DNA from 3 places in the Lysinibacillus louembei genome. Region 2 is predicted to be linked to each of the others. Evidence: riboswitches for the same ligand, from Rfam matches in the RefSeq annotation. Region 2 holds a riboswitch; each other region holds the start of a gene.

Region 1 (2,266 bases), 950 kb from region 2:
GCAGGCAACTTAACAGACGAAGCAACAGTTAAATTTTTAGACCAAGTAATTGACAATTTTGTCGCTTGGGTGAAGTAGCATACAAAGCGGCTAAGGGAAGTATTTCTTAGCCGCTTGTTTATTTTCCAAACAAATACGCCTTCAACAACGCAAGTCGCTCGCGCTGGTTAGCTCTTTTCTCCACAGATGATGGTGTTTCTGCTGCAAGCACATCTGCCTCTAGCCCTACCTTCCCCGCTAAAAATTTTGCCCGTTGTAGGTGAAAATCGTTGGACACAATCGTGATTTTAGAAATATCCACTGGTAATAGCTCCTTTGAAAACAGTAAATTTTCATATGTAGAAGTAGACGCTTCCTCTAGTATAATGCGATCTGCTGCGATGCCTTTATTCATTAAGTAAGCCGCCATAATGGACGCCTCGCTTGCAGGCTCATCGCGCCCTTGCCCACCTGACACAATCGCCTTGACATGTGGATAGTCCTGCAAATAAGCAGCAGCCGTGTCAAGTCTTGTTTGCAAGGAGAGAGACGGTTCCCCAGTATGTCGAACTTTTGCGCCTAAAATAACCATATAGTCATTTGTGCCATCTGCTTGTGGTGAGGTGCCTTTGTTTATTTCCTTGCCTAAGAAATAATAGCCTACACCGCATACAACAGCAACGGCAGTAACAATTGAAATCCATTTTTTCATAACATCACCTCTTTCCTTACTATAACGAATAGATGAGAAAAAAGATTCGAATGTATTGGAAAATATGATAAATAGTGCTACGATAAGAAATAACGACGATTTGCAGGGGGACGCGTTCAGCGTTGAGAAGGTTAAAACCTGACCCTTTGAACCTGTTCAGTTAACACTGGCGTAGGGAGCAACCAAACCTTGTATGTGAGGCTCTCTATTTTTTAGAGGGCTTTTTTTGTCGAAAATTGAAAGAAAGAGGCTACATAATGATGACCATCTATAAAATTAGACAGCAGCAACCGTTAATTCATTGCATTACCAACTATGTTGTCGCAAATTTCACGGCAAATGGACTACTAGCTATCGGGGCATCTCCTGTGATGGCTGATGAAGTAAGCGAAGTTGAACAAATGACATCGATTGCAAGTGGGCTACTCATCAATATTGGTACATTAAATCAATCGAAGGTGCCTGCAATGCTGGCAGCCGGAAAAGCGGCGAACAAGCAAGGGGTGCCAGCTGTGTTAGATCCAGTTGGTGTTGGCGCAACGAGCTACCGTCAAGAAGTGATTCAGCAATTGCTACAGCAAGTGAAGTTTACATTAATTCGTTGCAATGAGGGCGAACTTGCTACAATCGCAGGTGTGGAATGGCGAGCAAAAGGCGTCGATAGTGGACAAGGTAATATTGATACAATCGCAGTTGCACAGGAAGTGGCAAAAAAATATGATACAATTGTAGTTGTAACAGGTGCGGTCGATATTGTCACAGATGGAACAATTGTGAAAAAAGTAGCAGGTGGACATGAGCGTATGACATTGGTGACAGGCTCAGGCTGTCTATTAAGTGCACTTTGTACTGCTGCGTTGACAGTGGAAGGTGAGCCTGTCGCAAATTTAGCGGAGCTTTTACAAACATATAAGCAAATTGCAGAGGATGCGGAGCGCAACACAGCGTATATTGGCTCGTTCCAAATAGAAATATTGAATGGCTTAGAAAAGTATTCGAAAGGTTGATGAGAATGGACATTGTAATGACAATTGCAGGCTCGGATAGCGGTGGCGGAGCTGGTATCCAAGCGGATTTAAAAACATTTCAGGAGCTAGGGGTTTATGGCACATCAGCTATTACGGCCTTAACGGCTCAAAACACGCTCGGTGTTTCAGATATTTTAGCTGTCTCGCCTGAATTTACGGTGGCACAAATCAAGGCGGTATTTGAGGATTTACAAGTGAAGGCTGTGAAAACAGGCATGCTTTTTTCAGCAGATATTATTGAGGCTGTGGCAATGGAGCTACAGCAGCATAGCGTACAGCTCGTAGTTGACCCTGTAATGATTGCCAAGGGTGGTGCTAGCTTATTGCAGCAAGAGGCGGTGCAGGCATTAAAAACAAAGCTACTGCCAATCGCAACAGTGTTAACGCCGAATATTCCAGAGGCAGAGGAAATTACAGGCATTCAAATTGAAAGCGTGCAAGACATTGAAGCGGCTGCGAAAAAAATATTAGCACTTGGCGTGCAATGTGTTGTGATGAAGGGCGGACACTTAGAAGGCGAGGAAGCGGTCGATATGGTATTTTTTGC
Region 2 (2,266 bases):
TTTTTCGCCTCTGCGGCAATGAACCAATATATTCGCTTAGATGATGGTACGCCAACAAACGGTGTACAAGGCTTTGCACGCCATGTGCTGACAGCGCAAAATTTAATGCAGCCGACACATGTCGCCGTATGCTGGGATATGGGGATGCATACATTCCGCAATGATTTATTCGATGGCTATAAGGCGAACCGACCTGCTCCACCTGAGGAAATGCTACCGCAATTCGATATGGCAAAGGATGTATCACAGTTGATTGGCTGGAAAAACTTCGGCATTAGTGGCTTAGAGGCGGATGATTTAATTGGCTCGATGATTGAAAAATGGAAGAGCGATGCGAATATTACAGTCATCAGTGGTGATCGTGATCTATTGCAATTGCTCAATCCTGCGACAACTTTAGCTTTTACGAAAAAAGGCTATACTGAATATGATACGTATACAGAGCAGCGCTTCCGTGAGGAATACGGCATCGCACCAAAGCAATTTGCAGAAGTAAAGGCATTTATGGGCGATACGAGCGATGGTTATCCGGGTGTCAAAGGCATTGGCCCGAAAACGGCTTTGCAGCTTATTCAAACATATCACTCAATTGAAGGAGTATTAGCAGCAATTGATGAATTGAAGCCTGCACAGCGCACGAAAATTAATGATAATATGGATATGCTAAAGCTATCGCATCAACTGGCAACAATTCAATGTGATGCAGCAATTGAAGCAGAGCTACATGAGTTAGCTGTGCCAGCATTTAGTGACTCAGTTGTATTGCAATTGGAAAATCGCGGCTTGCGCTTAATTACGCGCCACGCAAGATCTTTAGGATTATAGTATTGACGCCAGATAAAAATTTCGTAATAATAGAATAAAATTGCTTGCACCACTAGGGGAGCCTTTGAGAGAGGCTGAGATGTATCTGTGCGATATAGACCCTTCGAACCTGATCTAGCTTACACTAGCGTAGGGAAGTGGCGACATTAAATGATACATGTTCATTTTATGCCGTCTCCCTGTATTTTAGTGGGTGCGGCATTTTTCATTGGGAGAGGGCGAAGCGCCAATAGATTCATGAAAAGCGCCAATAGAATTGCTCTAAGCGCCAATAGAAGCGTCCAAACCGCCAATAAAATAAAAATTAAAGAGGTGTTGTTGATGTCAGTTCGTAAATTAACGCTGATGGCGTTATTTGTTGCTATCGCAGTAGCAGGTTCTATGTTTGTAGCAATTCCTACAGGGATAGCCCGTGCCTATCCAATTCAGCATGCGGTCAATGTTGTAAGTGCTATTTTTTTAGGGCCAGTGCCAGCAGTAATCATAGCTTTTGTTACAGCTTTAGTACGTATTTTTACAGGGACAGGCTCATTGCTGGCGATTCCTGGTAGTGTTATAGGGGCCTTTTTAGCTGCAATGGCGTATAAGTATAGCGGTAAAGCATGGTTAGCTGGTGTCGGTGAAGTTATTGGCACAGGTATTATTGCGTCATTAGTTGCTGTTCCATATGCCAAAATACTAATGGGTACATCTGTCGCAGCGTTTGCTTTTATGCCAGCCTTTTTCGTCTCGAGTGCAATCGGTGCGATATTAGGTGTAATTATTGCGGCGAGCTTACGCAATACAGTGTTAGCAAAACATTTTCAAACAATATAATAGAGAAGGGCTGTCAGGAAAAACATTATCTGATAGCCCTTCTCTCATAATTAAAGGTCTTGCTCCTTCTCTTCCTCTTCTTTAGGTAGTCCGATGATTGGCTCACCTAGTAATGGGGAGGACAGGACGTACATGCCGTGATTAGAAAATGCCCAAATTAAATTGCGATCCCATTCAACAAAAATGCCATGTACTGGGTTGGAATGGTCGCTTGGACGCGTCGTTTCTCCATCTTCATTTGGAATATCTCCAGACATTTTTGGTACGAAATATGCTTCAATTGTTGGGTTTTCAGGATCGGCTAAATCAAATACTTGAACTCCCGCATTATAGAATGCATAAGGCATAAAGCGCTGACTTGGTTCTCCAGGATTGATTGTTGCATAGCCACTGCGTTTTGGACCAAAGCTACCACGACGCTGACAATAGTCAGTAAATGGTGCTGACTCAGGTGGTGTTGGACGTTCAAGAGTCGTGACGATTTTTGGGTTATAAGGATCCTTTACATCAATTGCATAAATATCTTTATAAGGCTCATGACAATCTTCTCCTAATGGATAACCACTAAAGTAAACCATACCCGTTGTTTCGACCTTTGTTACATCAATATTGTCACCCTCTGTAC
Region 3 (2,266 bases), 1.2 Mb from region 2:
CTGCTACAAAGGAATCATTAAAGGCTTCCATCCCTTTTGCTGCAAGCTCTGTTAAATTTGTGAGACTTGCTACTTCAACAGCTCCCATTACCGATTCATTCGCTATATTTGCTAATTCACCAACAACGTTATTTGATGCAAACGTCTCGATATTTACTATGACATATTCAAGACTGGTAATGAAACAAACGAATGGCATATTGAGGACATAGAAGCCGCTAGTCAAATGGCATATACCTCAATCAATGGTATAATTACTTTCACATACCGAGCCGATATGAAGACAAGAAAAGAGCGACTCATGCACTTTTCGCAACTATTTTTAAAAGGTATTGACAAGTAAGAAAAATATTGCTCAGGAAATATTAAGAAAATTCCACAAAATAAAAGCTCGAATCATTTTGTTGCCCTATCAAACAAAATGATTCAAGCTTATTTAGCATAATAAGTTTGCCAAAATTGCACATATAGATTCAATGAAGTTGCTATATCACTATGTAAATTACGCAGTGATGTTTCAATATGCTTTCTTGTATGACCATTTGTGTGTTGCAATACAGTCCCCTCTATTTCCATAATAGCTTCAATCATTTGCTGTAAATATACTTTTGCCTCATCCGAAAAATTATCCTCTTGTAAGCTTAGACGAATAAGCTCTTTTTTCACTGATTGTACATTTGTCAAAAGTGGCTCCCAATCACTACGCCACATATGATGGTTAGCTTCTGTTAGCCATTCCATTTGGTACAATAACAGTACAGAAATGGAATATGTTACAACATGATCAGGTTGGCCCATCCGCCCTTCAAACAATGAGCGTAATACAGCAAAATCCTCATTATATTTTTGTTGCTCAGCTGTATCTATCTTCACTTGAACCGCAGGATAAACACTCAAAATTGAATAAGGAAAGACAATTGTCAGAAATAGTACAACAGCGAGTATAGCAATTAAAATAATCTTGCGTTTTTGCATCATACTTCTTTTCATTTAGCTTCATACTCCTATTCTTTCAAATATAGCTTTTCATCTATAGCATTTTTCACAATGAATATATTGAAAAACATCCTCTATGTACTGTTCATTAATTCCTTATTTCTCCTATAATAACATATATCGATAAATTACTAGCTATCCTTATTAATAATTTTCATGATGACAGCTTAAAAAACATATGCTATATTGTTAACTAATTACATAGCTATCCACTGGAGGTGCCGTTGTGAACGGCTGAGATCAAAGTAAACTTTGGGATTCCTGGAACCTGATCTAGTTCATACTAGCGTAGGAAAGTGGTCGCCTATTCGTCATTACGATGTTTAAGTATGCGTTACTTTTCCTATAGGAGAGGTAACGCTTTTTTTATTGGAGGAAAGCAAAATGATTCATGCCATCACGAGCGGTAAAGGTCTAACAGCACAAGTAATCACTCAAATAAAGGCAATCACTCCTGCTGTGGATGCGATTGTTATACGTGAAAAACAGCTCACCTTTGCAGAAATTGATAACGGGATTGCTGCGCTTCTACAAGCAGGTGTTAATGCAAAACAATTGATTGTTCATACGCATATAGAGCTCGCTTACAAATATGGCTTACTCGGTTGCCATTTTGCAGCAAATCAGACAATCAATGCGCCACAGTACCCTTTCTTATGTGGACAATCTGCACATACAAAGGAGGAAGCTCACCAAAGTGTGGCAATGGGTATGGATTATATTTATTTCTCTCCCGTTTTCCAGACTACTTGTAAGCTCGATGTACCTGCTAAAGGGCTTCAAGCGCTCGCTGATATATGTCAAGCAATTGAAATACCTGTGTTGGCACTAGGTGGCGTGACACATAGCAATATCCAAAAGGTGCTGCAAGCTGGTGCACAAGGCTATGCGGCAATCTCAATGTTTTTTGATTAAGGGGGGCAATGTATGAAGTGTGAAGGCTTTACGATTATCGGTGGCGGTGTCATCGGACTATCCATTGCTTATCAATTATTAAAGCAACAGCAACAGGTAACGCTTTTCCATGCAGAAAAAACAACAACAGCATCACTTGCAGCTGGTGGTATGCTCGGTGGTCAAAATGAATTTTATGCCCCTTCTCCGCTTTATAATTTAGCACTGGAAAGCCGGACATTGCATAAAAAAATTGCACAGGAGCTGTTTGAATTAACAGGACAAGATGTAGGGTTACTGCCTTCAGGGCTTATTAAAATTGCGACAAACAAACAAGGCTTGCAAGATTTACAGCAGCAATACGACTTTTTGCATA

Evidence for each region. Region 2 has a riboswitch for thiamine pyrophosphate ahead of thiW (energy coupling factor transporter S component ThiW). Riboswitches for the same ligand answer to the same signal wherever they lie in the genome.
Region 1: another riboswitch for thiamine pyrophosphate. It lies ahead of thiM (hydroxyethylthiazole kinase); the one in region 2 lies ahead of thiW (energy coupling factor transporter S component ThiW).
Region 3: another riboswitch for thiamine pyrophosphate. It lies ahead of R6U77_RS16895 (thiamine phosphate synthase); the one in region 2 lies ahead of thiW (energy coupling factor transporter S component ThiW).

The regions. Positions count from the first base shown of each region.
Region 1 covers NZ_CP137624.1:3,090,322-3,092,587, reverse strand. The annotation lists gene R6U77_RS15390 (NADPH-dependent FMN reductase) at 1-78, shown strand, start outside; gene R6U77_RS15385 (YdcF family protein) at 119-691, opposite strand; TPP riboswitch at 786-886, shown strand; gene thiM (hydroxyethylthiazole kinase) at 952-1,698, shown strand; gene thiD (bifunctional hydroxymethylpyrimidine kinase/phosphomethylpyrimidine kinase) at 1,704-2,266, shown strand, end outside.
Region 2 covers NZ_CP137624.1:2,142,687-2,144,952, forward strand. The annotation lists gene R6U77_RS10560 (5'-3' exonuclease) at 1-825, shown strand, start outside; TPP riboswitch at 870-978, shown strand; gene thiW (energy coupling factor transporter S component ThiW) at 1,147-1,641, shown strand; gene R6U77_RS10570 (LVIVD repeat-containing protein) at 1,692-2,266, opposite strand, start outside.
Region 3 covers NZ_CP137624.1:3,381,210-3,383,475, forward strand. The annotation lists gene R6U77_RS16885 (hypothetical protein) at 1-226, opposite strand, end outside; gene R6U77_RS19890 (TetR family transcriptional regulator C-terminal domain-containing protein) at 200-343, shown strand; gene R6U77_RS16890 (hypothetical protein) at 433-990, opposite strand; TPP riboswitch at 1,201-1,308, shown strand; gene R6U77_RS16895 (thiamine phosphate synthase) at 1,381-1,911, shown strand; gene thiO (glycine oxidase ThiO) at 1,924-2,266, shown strand, end outside.